4 regions of the Limosilactobacillus agrestimuris genome follow, and region 1 is predicted to be linked to each of the others. Evidence: predicted binding sites of a transcription regulator. Region 1 holds the regulator's gene; each other region holds the start of a gene.

Region 1 (4,022 bases):
ACGTTAACAATCCCGTTCTTGTCGATATCAAAGGTAACCTTGATTTGAGGTACACCACGAGGAGCAGCAGGAATGTCTGTTAGTTGGAAGTTGCCTAAAGTCTTGTTATCTGCTGCCATTGGACGTTCACCTTGAAGGACGTGAATATCAACGGCTGATTGGTTATCAGCAGCAGTTGAGAAGATTTGACTCTTTGATGTTGGAATAGTAGTATTCCGGTCAATCAACTTGGTGAAGACACCACCCATGGTTTCGATACCAAGTGAAAGTGGAGTAACATCAAGCAAAACAACATCCTTAACATCACCAGTAAGGACACCACCTTGGATAGCAGCACCAAGAGCAACGGCTTCATCTGGGTTGATGGAGTGGTTAGGTTCCTTACCAGTTAATTCCTTAACCATTTCTTGAACAGCTGGAATACGAGTAGAACCACCATTAAGGATAACTTCATCGATATCATCAAAGGTCAAGTCAGCATCCTTTAAGGCATTCATAACGGGTTGCTTAGTCCGTTCAACCAAGTCATTAGTTAATTGATTAAATTGGGCACGACTCAAGGTCTTTTCAAGGTGTAGTGGACCATTTTCACCAGCAGAAATAAATGGCAAGCTGATTTGGGCTTCTTGAACACCAGACAAGTCTTTCTTTGCCTTTTCAGCAGCATCCTTCAAACGTTGAAGAGCCATCTTGTCCTTAGATAAGTCAACACCATTTTCTTCCTTAAAGCCTTCGATTAACCAATCCATGATCTTCTTATCGAAGTCATCACCACCAAGGTGAGTATCACCATTAGTTGAAAGTACTTGGAAGACACCGTCACCTAATTCAAGGATGGAAACATCAAAAGTACCACCACCAAGGTCATAAACAAGGATCTTTTCATCCTTGTCCTTCTTATCAAGACCATAAGCTAATGATGAAGCAGTTGGTTCGTTAATAATCCGCTTAACATCCAAGCCAGCGATCTTACCAGCATCCTTAGTTGCTTGACGTTGGGCATCATTGAAGTATGCAGGAACAGTAATAACTGCCTTATCAACAGTATCACCGATGTAATCTTCAGCATACTTCTTTAAGTATTGAAGAATCATTGCAGAAATTTCTTGTGGAGTGTACTTCTTACCGTCAACTTCAACGGTGTATCCTGCTTCACCCATGTGACTCTTGATTGATGAAATGGTGTTAGGGTTAGTAATCGCTTGACGCTTTGCAACTTCACCAACTTGAGTTTCACCATTCTTAAATGAGACAACAGATGGAGTTGTCCGACTACCTTCCGGATTTGTAATAATCTTTGGCTCGTTACCTTCCATAACGGCAACGGCGGAGTTAGTAGTACCTAAATCAATACCAATAATCTTGTTACTTGCCATTGTTTATTCCCTCTCTTATTTTTATTGTGCAACTACAACCATTGCGGGACGAAGAACCCGGTCCTTTAATTGATAGCCGGCCTGCAGTACTTTAACTACTGTTTCAGCCTTCTGATCACCTTCAACCGGAACAGTTTGCACTGCCTGGTGGAGGGTCGGATCAAACGGCTTACCGTCAGCCTCAATCTCCGTAATTCCATGATCCTTTAACGCACTAATCAAGTGATCGTGAACCATTTGGATCCCCTTCTTTAGCTGTTGACCATTTTTATCATGAACTTCAATTGTCAACGCCCGCTTAAGGTTATCTAAAACTGGTAAAACAGATTTTGCTAAATCTTGACCATCATACTTTAATAACTGAGCACGTTCTTTTTTAAAGTGAGTATTCATATTTTGAATCTCTGCTTCAGCTCGTAAGTATTGATCATCCTTATCACTTAATTGTTGCTGTAAATCTTTAACTTGGTCTTTTAATTTTGTTACTTGACTTTGTAACTCTTTAGCATCAAGTTTATCATTCTTTTCAGGAGCAGCACTCTTAGATGCTTGCTTTTCATCCTTACTTTGCTTTGCAGCTTTGTCTTCTGCCAATCGACTCGCCTCCTATGAATCGTAATAGTGACGGTAAAAGTCCAAAAGTCGTTTGGCTAGTTCCTGACGAAATGCATTCACCAACCCGATTGTCCGTGAATAAGACATTCGTGTAGGACCTAGCACCGCAATAATACCCTTACCATATTGGTCAACATCATAGGTTGCCGTGATCAAACTATAGTTATCCAAGGCCTTATCCTTAGAAATCTCAGAGCCAATCTTAACGCTTACCTTATCACCAGAAACGTTTGAATCTAGTAAGTGTGATAATTGATCATTATGATCGAGCAGACTATACAATGTTTGCAGGTCTACAGCATCATGTTTTTCTGAGAAATCTAACAGGTTTAACCGGCCGCCAACAAAGAATTGTTCACGTGCTGCCCTTGACACGACACTATCAAAAAGATCCAAGAAGCCATCCGCACTTTGCATATAATGCATTACCCGCAGCGGAATATCATCGTTCAACCGCTTCATTACATCAGCCAATGGTTGCCCAACTAACTGATCATTAATCATTCGGATAACTGCTTGAAGTGCATCAGTATCATAATTTCGTGGTAACGTAAATGCCTGACTTTCAACATCCCCACTATCGGTAACCAGAATAGCAACAACTTTCCGATTACCTAATGGGACAACCCGAAACCCGCTTAAACGGACATCCGCTTGTTCAGGTTTCAAGGTAAAAGTAGTGTAGGAAGTAAGATCGGATAAAATATCAGCCGAGTGCGAAATGATCTCATCGATCTTTTGAAAACTTGTTCCTAACGAGTTTTGAATTACCACTAAATCATTGTTAGTAATTGCTTCTGAATTAAGCAAGTGGTCAACATAATAACGGTAACCCTTTTTTGACGGAACACGCCCAGAAGACGAATGTTCCTTAGCAACAAAGCCATTATCTTCAAGAACACTCATCTCGTTACGAACCGTAGCCGGGCTTACCTTAAATGGTAATTCCTCAGCTAAGTGTTTTGAACCAACAGGTTGACCGGTTGAGGTATATTGACGTACAATCGCTTGCAGGATCTTATTTTGACGCTGTGTTAGCATTTTTATCACTTCCCCTTTTAGCACTCTATAGGGTTAAGTGCTAAACACATGTATAATATACCAATCTGGTTAGTAAAAGTCAAGAAACGTCAAATGAAAATTTAGGAGTTTTTCAATGAAGCATAAAAAGCAACGATATATTCAACCAAGTGGTCCTGAAGATGCCATGCGAATTATCCAGAAGCTCTTTAACAGTTACCGGAATGCTCCGTTAACTAAAGAGCTCTTAGACTACCACAATAATTTAATTAGTCGCCTTCAATCTGACATTCGTGAAGCAGCGGTTAAAAGCAATGACGAACATCTGCTCAAGCAGCTTGACGGAATGACAGATATCCTACGACGTTGGGTTTCTATCCGCCTATCGAACCGTCCATTCAATGCTAAAATGCGTCATTTTAGGTTAGTTTCTGATGGTGGAACAAAATTCAAACGCTATGTTCATAAGATTAATCAAACCGGCGGTCACCGTTCAAGTCGCCATTAATAGAATAGGATTCCAAAGCTCGGGAAAATGTCCGAATTTTGGAACCCTATTTTTCTATATTAAAGAATACTTTTTAGTAGCCATCTTTTTAAGGTACTCGCGTGACACTTGCTCATCACGATTCATCTGAGCAACCAATTCATCTGCACCATTAAACTTTATCTCACCCCGTTGGTAATAAAGCCAACGTACTTGTACCTCTTCCCCATAGACCATTTGGCTAAAATCAAAGAGGAAAATTTCAACTGTAAGCTTATTCTGATCACCAAAAGTAATATTGTGGCCAACACTTGCCATTCCGCCATACCACTTTGAGCCGATTTTTACCTGAACCGTATATACACCAATTCCGGGAATACGCTCAGCCTCTGGCGTTTCAACATTAATCGTCGGAAAACCTAAAGTTCTCCCTCGCGCTAATCCATGCACAACAATCCCCGTTGTCATATATCGGTATCCAAACATCCGATTAGCTACTCCGATATTACCGTTATCAATTGCCT
Region 2 (4,022 bases), on a different contig from region 1:
GGTCGAACAATAACCTTACCGTGAATCCCATCAACGATCAGTAAATCACCATCATTAATTACTTCAGTTGCATTTTGAGTACCAACAACTGCAGGAAGTGCCAGTGTCTTACTCATAATGGTAAAGTGAGATGTCCGTCCACCTTCATCAGTTACTAACCCAGCAACAAAGCGACGATCAAACTGAGCAGTATCGGTTGGAGTAATATTTTGAGCAACAAAAATTGCCCGATGATCTAGTTGGGTTGGATCAGGAAGTTTAACTCCCATCAAATGACTAAGAATCCTTTTAGTAACATCCTTAATTGCTGTCGCCCGTGATGATAGATAATCATTATCATTCATCTTCTCAAGTACCTTAAGACGATCATTTGCAGTCTTTTTAATCGCCCATTCTGCAGTAAGGTGTTCTTGATTAATTTTTTCAATTATTTCAGCATGAAGGGACCGATCTTTTAAAATTGCCAGCTGGTCATCGACAACTGCCGCTGCCCTTTTTCCCAATGTTGCATGAGCATGCTGGTGAATTGCTTGTACTTCATTCAGCGTTAAAGCAAAAGAATCATGAAGCCGTTTGACCTCATGATTCTCATTGACTGAATATTGTTGGTTAACAGATAAATCCGGTCCCACTAATAGATAAGCAGGAGCAATCGAAATACCATTGCTCGCCGCTAAACCATTTAAGAGTGCAGACATTAGTCTGTTAAGCCTTCCTTCTTCATTGTTTCAGCAACGGCATCCAAAGCTTCCTTTTCGTCGTCACCCTTAGCAGTAATAGTAACTGAAGCATTTTGACCAACACCAAGTGACATAACACCCATGATGGACTTCAAGTTAACACTCTTACCTTCGTATGAAAGGGTAACATCAGAATTGTACTTAGAAGCTGCTTGAACCAGGATAGTTGCTGGACGAGCGTGAATACCTGTTTCAGATGTAATTGTAAAATCACGTTTTTCCATAATTAATCATTCTCCTTCGAGCATATTAACAAATTGTCAGTAGCTACGCCCTGATAATTTCATTGTTATTATTTTAGCAATTGTAAACCTTAATTACAAGTTCTCTCAACGATTGATTATCGCTTTTTTAATCGATATGTAAGCGTTCCCCCACGATGAGCCTCCGCTTCAATTTGCGTTCGATATTGATAAGCATGAAAAACTGGCTGAAACAGCTGAAATTCTTCAGGAGTAACATCAAATTGGTTAATTTTTCCTGAACGTAAATCTTCAAGTTCTTGTTGATAATCTCTTTCTGTCATTTAACCACCTCATTAAATGATATCTGACTTTTTCACCATCCTTATTTTAGCATTCATCTTATAAGAGTGCTAAAATTTAATAGAAAGTTTAACTAATTATTCTTTAAAACAATTCATTTAACTTGCAGTCAAACAAAAAGTAAGTATAATTAAAACCAATAGTCAAGAAAGGTCAAACTTTTATTAACCTTTCTTCAATATCCGGATCTGTTAGTAATAAGGAGGTTTTTTGTCGCGATGCTTTGTCAAAATTGTCATCAAAACCCTGCAACGATCCATTTACAAATGAACCTTAATGGTCAACGGGTTCAACTCGATTTATGTCAAAATTGTTATCAAAAGTTACAAAATATGCAAACAAATATGATGAATGGAGGTAACGGAATGAATAATTTCGGTTTTGGAAGCCTCGAAGACTTCATGAACGCTCTGAACAATATGCAAAGTCAGCAAGCTGCTGGCAATGGTGCAGCCTTTAATGGTCAGAACCAGCGACAAGGCGGTAATGGGGGCCGCGGCAAGGGAATTCTTGGTCAATATGGGATCAATTTAACTGATCTTGCGCGTCAAGGAAAGATTGATCCAGTAATTGGTCGTGATAGCGAAATTAAGCGAGTAATCGAAATTCTTAACCGGCGGACAAAGAACAACCCAGTTTTAATTGGTGAAGCCGGTGTTGGTAAGACTGCCGTTGTTGAAGGATTAGCAACTGCTATTGTTTCTGGTGAGGTGCCAGAAAAACTTGCTAATAAGGAAATCATCCGTCTTGATGTTGTTTCTCTAGTCCAAGGAACCGGAATTCGCGGACAATTTGAAAAGCGGATGCAACAATTAATGGAAGAAGTACGGAAGAACAAGAATATCATCCTCTTCATCGATGAAATTCACGAAATCATGGGAGCAGGTAATGCTGAAGGCGGCATGGATGCCGGAAACGTCTTAAAGCCAGCACTTGCCCGTGGTGATTTCCAACTTCTTGGTGCAACAACCTTAAACGAATACCGAAAGATCGAAAAAGACGCTGCTCTTGCACGGCGGTTCCAACCAGTGGAAGTTAATGAACCATCAGTTGAAGAAACGATTCGGATTCTTAACGGAATTAAGGGACGCTACCAAGATTACCACCATGTTAAGTACACCGATGATGCAATTGTTGCTGCTGCAAAGCTTTCCGATCGGTACATCCAAGAACGGTTCCTTCCTGACAAGGCAATTGACCTAATGGATGAAGCTGGGTCGCGGAAGAACTTAACGTTAAAGAACGTTGATCCGAACGCCATTGAAAACGAAATCCACACTGCAGAAGCCCACAAACAACAAGCTGCAGATAATCAAGATTATGAAAAGGCTGCCTTCTACCGTGATCAAGTAAGTAAGCTTGAAAAGGCCAAGAAGGAAGCTGAAGAAAACCACACTGAAGATTCCGCAACGGTAACCGTCAAGGACATGCAAGAAATTGTCGAAGAAAAGACAAACATCCCTGTTGGCGACCTACAAGAACAAGAAGAGAACCAACTTCGGGATCTTGATAAGAAGCTTGACGAACACGTTATTGGTCAAAAGGAAGCCGTTGATAAGATTGCTCGGGCAATTCGGCGGAACCGGATTGGGTTGAACAAGTCTGGTCGACCAATCGGCAGCTTCCTCTTTGTTGGCCCTACTGGTGTCGGTAAGACTGAAACGGCTAAGCAACTTGCCCAACAACTGTTTGGTTCTAAGGATGCCATGATCCGGTTTGACATGTCAGAATACATGGACAAGACATCTACTTCAAAGCTAATCGGTGCTGCTCCAGGTTACGTTGGTTATGAAGAAGCAGGACAATTAACTGAACAAGTTCGGCGTCACCCATACAGTTTGATCCTGCTAGATGAAGTTGAAAAAGCTCACCCAGATGTAATGCACATGTTCCTGCAAATTCTTGACGATGGTCGATTAACTGATTCACAAGGACGGACAGTTAGTTTCAAGGATACAATTATTATCATGACTTCAAATGCCGGTACCGGTGACGCCCAAGCAAGTGTTGGTTTTGGTGCTGAATCAAATGGCAGTACTCATTCAATCATTGATAAGCTAACAAACTACTTTAAGCCAGAATTCTTAAATCGGTTTGACGATATCGTCCAATTCAACGCTTTGAGTAAGGATGACTTAATGAAGATCGTTAATCTGATGATTTCTGACGTTAATAAGATGTTAGCTGATCGTGACTTATCAATTGCTGTTCCAGAAGATGTTGATAAAAAGTTAGTTGATTTGGGTTATGACCCGAAGATGGGTGCTCGTCCACTCCGTCGAGTAATTCAAGAACAAATCGAAGATCGAATTGCTGATTATGTTCTTGATCATAATGATGCTCACGAACTCGCTGCACAATTGGATAAAGATGGTAACATTACCGTTATTGCTGCACCAAAGGCAGATAAATAACATTTAAATTATTGATGAAAGGCGTCCAAGATCGGTTATTCAGCTATTCTTGGACGTCTTTTTTATCCATTATTATTTCTCCCGAACTTTATATTTTGTTAACTTGTTCATCACAGAGGTTTCACCTTATCAATGCTATAATAAAGAGTAAATATAGTTGACGGGGTGAAAAGGATGGAAGATAAGTTCAAAACAGGAAACCCAATTTGGGTCTACTACACAAATATTGATACTGGAGAAAATCTGGTGGTCCCCCAACTTTTACGGGGATTTCTCGGAGAAAAATATTCTGTCGAAAAGAAGCAATTCGATGGTTACCAATT
Region 3 (4,022 bases), on a different contig from region 1:
TTCCGAGTTACCAAAACTTCAACAGGAAATTTTTCAGTACCGTTTTAAGACGACTGACCAATTTCTAGCTGGTCACGCGATCGGTAACCTGATCATCTCCGCACTTTCAGAAATGCAGGGTGATATTTTTGAGGCTGTCCAGGAACTTTCAGGAATGATGGAAATTCGGGGACATGTTTTTCCCGTTTCTGACGAACCATTAACGTTGAACGCTGAATTTACTGATGGTTCAACGTTGAGTGGCGAATCAGAAATCACTCATGCCCATAAGCAAATTAAACGGGTATGGGTAACACCATCAAATGATCAGGATGGTCACGAAGCTAAAGCTGTTCCTGAAGTAATTAAGGCAATTGAAAATGCGGATCAAATTGTCTTGGGACCAGGAAGCCTGTTCACCAGTATTCTCCCTAATTTGATGATTCATGATGTTGCTAAGGCCGTTTGTGAAAGTAAAGCTGAAGTTGTCTATATCTGTAATATCATGACGCAAAAGGGTGAAACCGACCACTTTACTGATGCCGATCATGTTCGTGTCTTGAACCGACATCTTGGTAAAAACTTTATTAATACTGTTTTGGTAAATATTGAACCAGTTCCTGACAATTATATTGATTTTAAAGAATGGAATGAAATTTCCCAGCCTGTTGGCCATGATTTCCAAGGCTTACGTAAGCAGGGATGTCGGGTAATTAGTTCTAATTTCTTGCAGCTAAAGGATAATGGAGCATTTCATGACCGTGATAAGGTTGTTAATGAATTAATGAATCGCCTCCATGAAGTTCACGATTAGGAGGTGTTTAACCTTGTCCTATGCTAGTGATGTTAAAAAAGAGCTAACAGCGATTAAGGTTCACCGTGATAATGCCAAGGCCGAATTAATGGCCCTCATCAGGATGAATGGTTCAATCGGAATTAGTAACCACCACCTAGTACTAAATATTCAGACTGAAAATCCAGCAATCGCTCGCCGGATTTATTCTTTGCTGAAAGACTTTTACCACGTTGAAAGTGAGATTGTTGTTCGTCGTAAAATGAAACTGAAAAAGAACAATCAATATATTGTTCGGTTGCGTTATTCGGCAGAACGGGTTCTTGATGACTTAAAGATTTTGCAGGGAATGCAGATAAAAGAGCAGGTTCCCGTAGAATTATTAAAGGATGAGTGGATGGTTCGCTCATACTTACGTGGTGCATTTTTAGCCGGTGGATCGGTGAATAATCCTGAAACTTCCCGTTATCATCTTGAGATTTATTCTTTATACGAAGAACATAATGAGATTATTGCACAAATGATGAATCAGTTTGGCCTAAATGCGCAAACAACAGCTCGACGGAGTGGATATATCGTTTATCTTAAGGAAGCCGAAAAGATTGCTAATTTTATGTCACTGATTGGCGCAACAAATTCAATGCTCCAATTTGAAAATATTCGGATTGTTCGTGACATGCGTAATTCAGTCAATCGCTTGGTTAATTGTGAAAATGCCAATATGAATAAGATTGCCAATGCTTCAACCAGACAAATTGAGAATATTAAATTGATTGAGGCCCGAGTTGGTTTGGAAAGTTTGCCAGATAAATTACGGGAAATTGCGGAAACAAGATTAGCGCACCAAGAAGTTAGTTTAAAAGAGCTTGGTGAATTAGTTCCTGGTGGTCCAATTTCCAAGTCCGGAGTAAATCACAGATTGCGGAAATTAAATGCCTATGCTGATGAGTTACGTGGTCAAATTGCAACTAAATAAAAAGAGACCGGAATTTTTCCGGTCTCTTTTTTTTAACTTAGTTACTAAATTACTTTAACTTAGAATTATTTTCCATGATTCCATCAAGTAGACCATAGTCAACAGCTTCTTGAGCGGTTAAGTAGTGATCACGTTCGGTATCACGGTTAATTTTTTCTATCGGTTGCCCTGAATTTTTGGCCAGAATTTCATTAATCATCTTCCGGGTCTTCAAGATTTCAGTAGCAGCAATTTCAATTTCAGTTTGTTGACCTTGAGCACCACCGGATGGTTGGTGAATCAAGACTTGTGAGTGTGGCAAACCAAAACGCTTACCCTTAGCACCAGATGATACCAAGACACTAGCCATTGAAGCAGCCATTCCGATAACAATAGTTTGGACATCAGACTTGATAAAGTTCATGGTATCGTAAATTGCCATTCCAGAGGTAACTACACCACCTGGAGAATTAATGTAAAGGTAAATATCTTTAGTAGAGTCTTGCGCATCCAAGAAAAGCAATTGCGCAACGATTGAATTAGCCATGTCGTCTTCGATTGGACCAGATAACATAATGATCCGATCCTTTAGAAGCCGTGAGTAAATGTCATATGCACGTTCACCACGAGATGATTGTTCAATGACAGTTGGAACTAAATTCATAGTAAATTGGCCTCCCTTATTTTTAGCACTTGTTAGTCTTATTTGCTAACTTATGTGAATACTATACTCGTTTGGTCAAAAAAGGTCAAATGTTTTGCTATAAAATAATTAGCCTTTTTTGCGGTAAAATAACTAGGAGCTTTAATTAAAAGAAGTTACTAACTAGATACTTAAAGTATTAGTTAGTAACTTCTTTATTCTTAATCAATTTAGAATAGTAATGGTTGATTAATTATTAATAGAGGGAGATAAAATAATTAACCATAATTATTGTTGATTATTAGTGAAGGTTTTTAGCAATTAAAGCCAATTCAGTGGCAGCTGATTCTTTATCAAGAACTGTCCAGTCAGTATTATTGAATTTAACGAATGCTTCGAACATATCTTTAGTCATAATAAATTACCTCTTTTTAATATTAGTGAGCTCTTTAATTAGCTCCTTCTTGATTACGACTATATAATACCTCATATTGGTATGCTTTACAAGCTATTTATATTATTGGATTTTTAAGGCGATTACATTTAATTGGTCTAGGTACGTTTAAGAAAAATATTTTAGCTGTTAATCATTGTCATAGTGGGATCGAATGGTTAGGGATTCTTTAGAAGGGTTGCTTTTTAAGACCGTGCCCGGTATAATTGGAGCGTTAATTATTTTACGTTTAATATATTAAGGAGGCATTTGCTATGCGTAAAGCACACCCATACGGCGTTCAAGGTCGTCGGCCAATTGCTCCTAAGTACAAGCGAGCATTAAAGGAAAAAAAGATTGAAGCTATTCGTAAGTGGGCTAAGGAAAAGCCAGCTGAAGAAAAGTAATTTAGCTTTATAAAGTAAAAAGGTTGGTAAGAGTAATTTTTACCAACCTTTTTTACTTTAATATAAACAATTGAATATAAAAAGAACCGTTGCTTATAAGCAACGGTTCTTTTTATTAGGTGAAATATGTAATCAAAATCAAACACCATAAAAAATGCGCCCCCCGAGAGTCGAACTCGGATCTCGAGAACCGGAATCTCACGTGCGATCCATTACACTAAGGGCGCGTCAACAAATATTATATTATCTTACTTCAAACATAATTGCAACAATAAATTTAAAATTTTTAAAATGATAACGTTTTCACAAGAAAAATCAAACTTTTCGGTCTAATTGAATAGACAAGTTAGTGAATTGTGAGTATTATTAATACCGTAAGGTTGTAATTGCTAAGTCATGATTTTAGATAAATACTTGGTATTACTTAATTACAGTTGATATTAAGTAAATGTGATTGAGTTAGCAAAGACACTAATTATGTTTTCCTAAAGGAGGAAATTGCAGTATGACTGTAAAGATTGGTATTAATGGTTTCGGCCGTATTGGTCGTTTGGCATTCCGTCGTATTCACGAACTCAACACTGATGACATCGAAGTTGTTGCTATTAACGACTTGACTTCACCAGAAATGTTGGCTTACTTACTTAAGTACGACTCAACCCAAGGTCGTTTTGATGGCGAAGTTTCATCAACTGACAAGGGTATCGTTGTTGATGGTAAGGAATACCCTGTATACGCAGAACGTGACGCACGTAACATTCCTTGGGTAAAGAACGACGGTGTTGACTTTGTCCTTGAATGTACTGGTTTCT
Region 4 (4,022 bases), on a different contig from region 1:
AAAAGTAGTTCCTAGTAAAACAGATGCAACGCCAACAGAAAGCTTTCGTAAGCCAAATCGTTGTCGTTGTTTTTGCATGCGTTTTAAATATTCATGTTGATTATTTTTAGACATTTGTTTTACCCTCCCAATATATAAGTTCAAACGTATTATAAACTATTTTAAATAAAATAAAACTATTTTTCCCTTATCTTCTAATAAATACTAGCAAAAAATAGTTAAAGCTAAAAAGCAGTAGTTAATATTTTTGGTTCTACAATATTAACTACTGCTATTCTATTAATTTTATTATTTTAGCGGGATGAGATTACATCATTCCACCCATTCCGGCTCCCGGTTGAGGTGCTGAATTTTGGTTAGCATTTGGCTCTGGCTTATCAGCAACTACTGCTTCAGTAGTTAATAACAATGCAGATACAGATGCGGCGTTTTGAAGAGCAGAACGGGTAACCTTAGTTGGGTCAACAATTCCGGCCTTAACCATATCTTCAAACTTACCGTCAGCAGCATTGTAACCAATTCCTGGCTTTTCGCTCTTCAATTGGTTAACAATGACTGAGCCTTCAACACCGGCGTTTTCAGCGATTTGACGAACAGGTGCTTCCAAAGCGTTCTTAACAATGTTAACACCAGTAGCTTCGTCACCGGTTGCCTTAATTTCATCCAATGCTGGAAGAACGTTTACGAGGGCAGTACCACCACCAGGGACGAATCCTTCTTGAACAGCGGCACGGGTAGCATTCAAGGCATCTTCAATCCGGTACTTCTTTTCCTTCAGTTCGGTTTCAGTTGCGGCACCAACCTTAACAACTGCAACACCACCGGAAAGCTTTGCAAGACGTTCTTGAAGCTTTTCCTTATCGAAGTCAGAAGTTGCCTTACTGATAGCTTGCTTGATTTGGTCAACCCGTTCAGCAATAGCTTCCTTGGATCCCTTACCATCAACAATGGTGGTGTTATCCTTGGTAACCGTTACCTTGTTAGCTTGGCCAAGTTGATCAACAGTAGCGTCCTTCAAGCTCATTCCTAAGTCATCAGAAATTACAGTACCACCAGTTAATACAGCGATATCTTGTAATTGAGCCTTCCGCCGGTCACCAAAGCCAGGTGCCTTAACAGCAACAACGTTGAAGGTACCACGAATCTTGTTCAAAACAAGAGTTGGCAATGCTTCACCAGTAATGTCATCAGCGATGATTAAGAGTGAACGGCCTTCTTGAACAACTGATTGAAGTAATGGCAAAATGTCTTGGATGTTACTAATCTTCTTATCAGTAATCAAAATGTATGGGTTGTCAAGGTCAGCTTCCATCTTGTCGTTATCAGTTACCATGTATTGTGACATGTAACCACGATCGAAGCTCATCCCTTCAACAACGTCAACGCTGGTTTCAACACCACGGGAGTCTTCGATAGTAATAACACCATCGTTACCAACCTTTTCCATTGCGTCGGCAATCAACTTACCAACTTCTGGGTTAGCAGCTGAAATTGAAGCAATTTGTGCAATGTCATCCTTAGTCTTAACTTCGTGTGACATCTTCTTTAATGCTTCAACAGCAGCTTCAGTGGCCTTATCAATCCCGCGACGAATACCAACTGGGTTAGCACCAGAAGTAACGTTCTTCATTCCGGCATTAACAATTGCTTGGGTCAAAACAGTAGCAGTAGTAGTACCGTCACCAGCAATGTCATTAGTCTTAGAAGCAACTTCTGAAACTAACTTAGCACCCATGTTTTCGAATGGGTTTTCCAATTCAATGCTCTTAGCGATTGTAACACCATCGTTAGTAATGGTTGGGTTACCATAGCTTTGTTCAAGGACAACGTTACGTCCCTTTGGTCCCATAGTGGTCTTAACTGTATCAGCTAACTTATCAACACCGCTAAGCATTGCACTCCGTGCGTCTTCGGAAAACTTAATTTCTTTTGCCATATTTTATTCACCTCAAATTTAAAATCAATACTATCATTACCAAAGTCTCGTTAACTATTCAACGATAGCTACAAGATCCTTTTCATGAACAACGAGGTACTTTTCACCGTCATATTCAACTTCATTTCCAGCATACTTATCAAAGAGGACCCGATCGCCTTCCTTAACAGCTGGTGCAAGCTTCTCACCATTATCTAAAGTCCGACCAGCACCTACAGCAATTACCTTACCGGTTGTTGGCTTTTCCTTAACGTTTGAAGCAAGAACAATGCCACCGACAGTCTTTTCTTCTTCTGTTTCTGCTTTGAGAAGAACACGATCTCCTAATGGTTTTAACACGTTAATCCCTCCAAATTGATAAATCTCATAGTTAAAAATTAGCACTCTCACATTCCAAGTGCTAATTACATTTTCTACTATAACATTTCTGTGACCGATTGCAACAAATATGTTTGGTAAGTGGATAAATAAAAAGAAGCCGAGAAAAAACAAAATGTTTTTTCTCGACCTCAAACTATTACTAATAGTCTCTGAACTTATAAAGTCTAATCGCGGAAATTAGTTTAATTTACTTTTCTTCTTTATCCTGATTGTTTTCAGCGTAGTTCTTAATAAAGTAGATCAGGGTTTGGAGTTCGTTTGTTAAATCAATGTTCTGAACTTGAACATTCTTCGGAACAGAAAGACGAACCGGAGTAAAGTTCAAAATTCCCTTAACGCCAACGCTAACTAACTGATCCGCAACCTTTTGGGAAGTTGAACTTGGAACAGTAAGGATTACGGCATCAATTTGTTGTTCCTTAATCTGCTTTTGCATTTCACTAGCTGGATAGATTGGAATCCCGCTCTTAACGGTGTTAGCTAATTCAGGCTTAGTATCAAATGCTGCACTAATCCGCAAGTTAGTATCTTGGTGGAAGTTGTAATTAAGGAGGGCACTTCCTAATGAACCAACCCCAACAAGGGCAACATTAGTTAGAGTATCCTGGTTCAAAATTCCCTTAAAGAAGTTCAGCAGGCTTTCAACATCATAACCGTAACCCCGCTTCCCCAATTCACCAAAGTATGAAAAGTCACGACGAATTGTGGCAGAGTCAACCTGAACTGCTTCAGAAAGTTCAGTTGATGAAACACGCCGCTTATTTGCACTTAATAATACACTAAGGTAACGGTAATAAATTGGTAATCGCTTTGCCGTTGCCTTAGGGATTTTCTTAGTAGCCATTTTCTACTATTCCTCCTGCAATTTTAGTTTTATTTAACATTAGTGAGCTTATATTCTTGGCTCAATTTTGTCAGCTTGTGAAATTCAATTCTCCTATTATTCTAGCAATAAACTCTTTAATTGTGAACACTTAAACAAAATTCTTTTTAAAACTTTTTTCGTTTGAGCGGTGCTGAACGTTATCTATCTCTTGACCTTTGTGAAATCAGGATTAACCAGCGTATAATAGAAGAGTATAATTTTTAAGAACGAGGTAAACAAAAAAATGATTCTTTTGCAAGCCAATAATGTCATGCGTCGCTTTGGCGCTGACGTCCTTTTTCACGACGTCAACTTACAAATTCAAGAACACGGGCGAACTGCCCTTGTTGGTCGAAATGGGGCCGGGAAAACGACCCTGTTAAAAATGATCGCAGGAATAACTAGTCCGGACGAAGGAACAATTGCTAAAAGCAAGGATCTTACTATCGGTTACTTAGCCCAGGATCAAGGTCTGGATAGTCAAAGCACGATTTGGGCTGAGCTTGATCTGGTGTTTGCTCCCCTCCACAAGATGGAAAAGCAAATCCACCAATTAGAAGACCAGCTAGCCTCACTTGATCCCTCTACAAAGGACTTTCAGCTAACGACGGAAAAGTATTCACAGCTCCAGGCCGACTTTAAAAAGCGTGGGGGCTACGAATATGAGTCCCGAATGCGGGGGATCCTCAAGGGCTTTGGTTTTGAAGAAGAAGATTATCAAACCGCTATTAATTCACTTTCTGGTGGACAAAAAACTAAACTAGCATTGGCAAAGATCCTTCTTCAATCCCCGGATCTACTAATTCTTGATGAACCGACAAACCACCTGGACATGAACGT

What was found. The regulator HrcA, encoded in region 1, represses chaperone genes, less so after heat shock. The targets are predictions, from matches to a motif close to TTAGCACTCNNNNNNNNNGAGTGCTAA.
Region 2: a site for HrcA is predicted at 1,313-1,339, ahead of NFR46_RS06760 (ATP-dependent Clp protease ATP-binding subunit). Genes of this name have one in related genera too.
Region 3: a site for HrcA is predicted at 2,414-2,440, ahead of clpP (ATP-dependent Clp endopeptidase proteolytic subunit ClpP). Genes of this name have one in related genera too.
Region 4: a site for HrcA is predicted at 2,314-2,340, ahead of groES (co-chaperone GroES). Genes of this name have one in related genera too.

The regions. Positions count from the first base shown of each region.
Region 1 covers NZ_CALPCW010000003.1:83,661-87,682, reverse strand. The annotation lists gene dnaK (molecular chaperone DnaK) at 1-1,376, opposite strand, end outside; gene grpE (nucleotide exchange factor GrpE) at 1,398-1,970, opposite strand; gene hrcA (heat-inducible transcriptional repressor HrcA) at 1,983-3,032, opposite strand; gene NFR46_RS03205 (hypothetical protein) at 3,148-3,519, shown strand; gene ribF (riboflavin biosynthesis protein RibF) at 3,574-4,022, opposite strand, start outside.
Region 2 covers NZ_CALPCW010000009.1:79,180-83,201, reverse strand. The annotation lists gene ptsP (phosphoenolpyruvate--protein phosphotransferase) at 1-698, opposite strand, end outside; gene NFR46_RS06770 (phosphocarrier protein HPr) at 698-964, opposite strand; gene NFR46_RS06765 (hypothetical protein) at 1,081-1,266, opposite strand; gene NFR46_RS06760 (ATP-dependent Clp protease ATP-binding subunit) at 1,504-3,699, shown strand; gene NFR46_RS06755 (MucBP domain-containing protein) at 3,874-4,022, shown strand, end outside.
Region 3 covers NZ_CALPCW010000005.1:65,387-69,408, forward strand. The annotation lists gene NFR46_RS04845 (gluconeogenesis factor YvcK family protein) at 1-793, shown strand, start outside; gene whiA (DNA-binding protein WhiA) at 807-1,748, shown strand; gene clpP (ATP-dependent Clp endopeptidase proteolytic subunit ClpP) at 1,798-2,391, opposite strand; gene NFR46_RS09395 (hypothetical protein) at 3,079-3,210, shown strand; gene gap (type I glyceraldehyde-3-phosphate dehydrogenase) at 3,716-4,022, shown strand, end outside.
Region 4 covers NZ_CALPCW010000005.1:27,317-31,338, reverse strand. The annotation lists gene NFR46_RS04725 (YSIRK-type signal peptide-containing protein) at 1-114, opposite strand, end outside; gene groL (chaperonin GroEL) at 308-1,936, opposite strand; gene groES (co-chaperone GroES) at 1,991-2,275, opposite strand; gene NFR46_RS04710 (redox-sensing transcriptional repressor Rex) at 2,505-3,161, opposite strand; gene NFR46_RS04705 (ABC-F family ATP-binding cassette domain-containing protein) at 3,427-4,022, shown strand, end outside.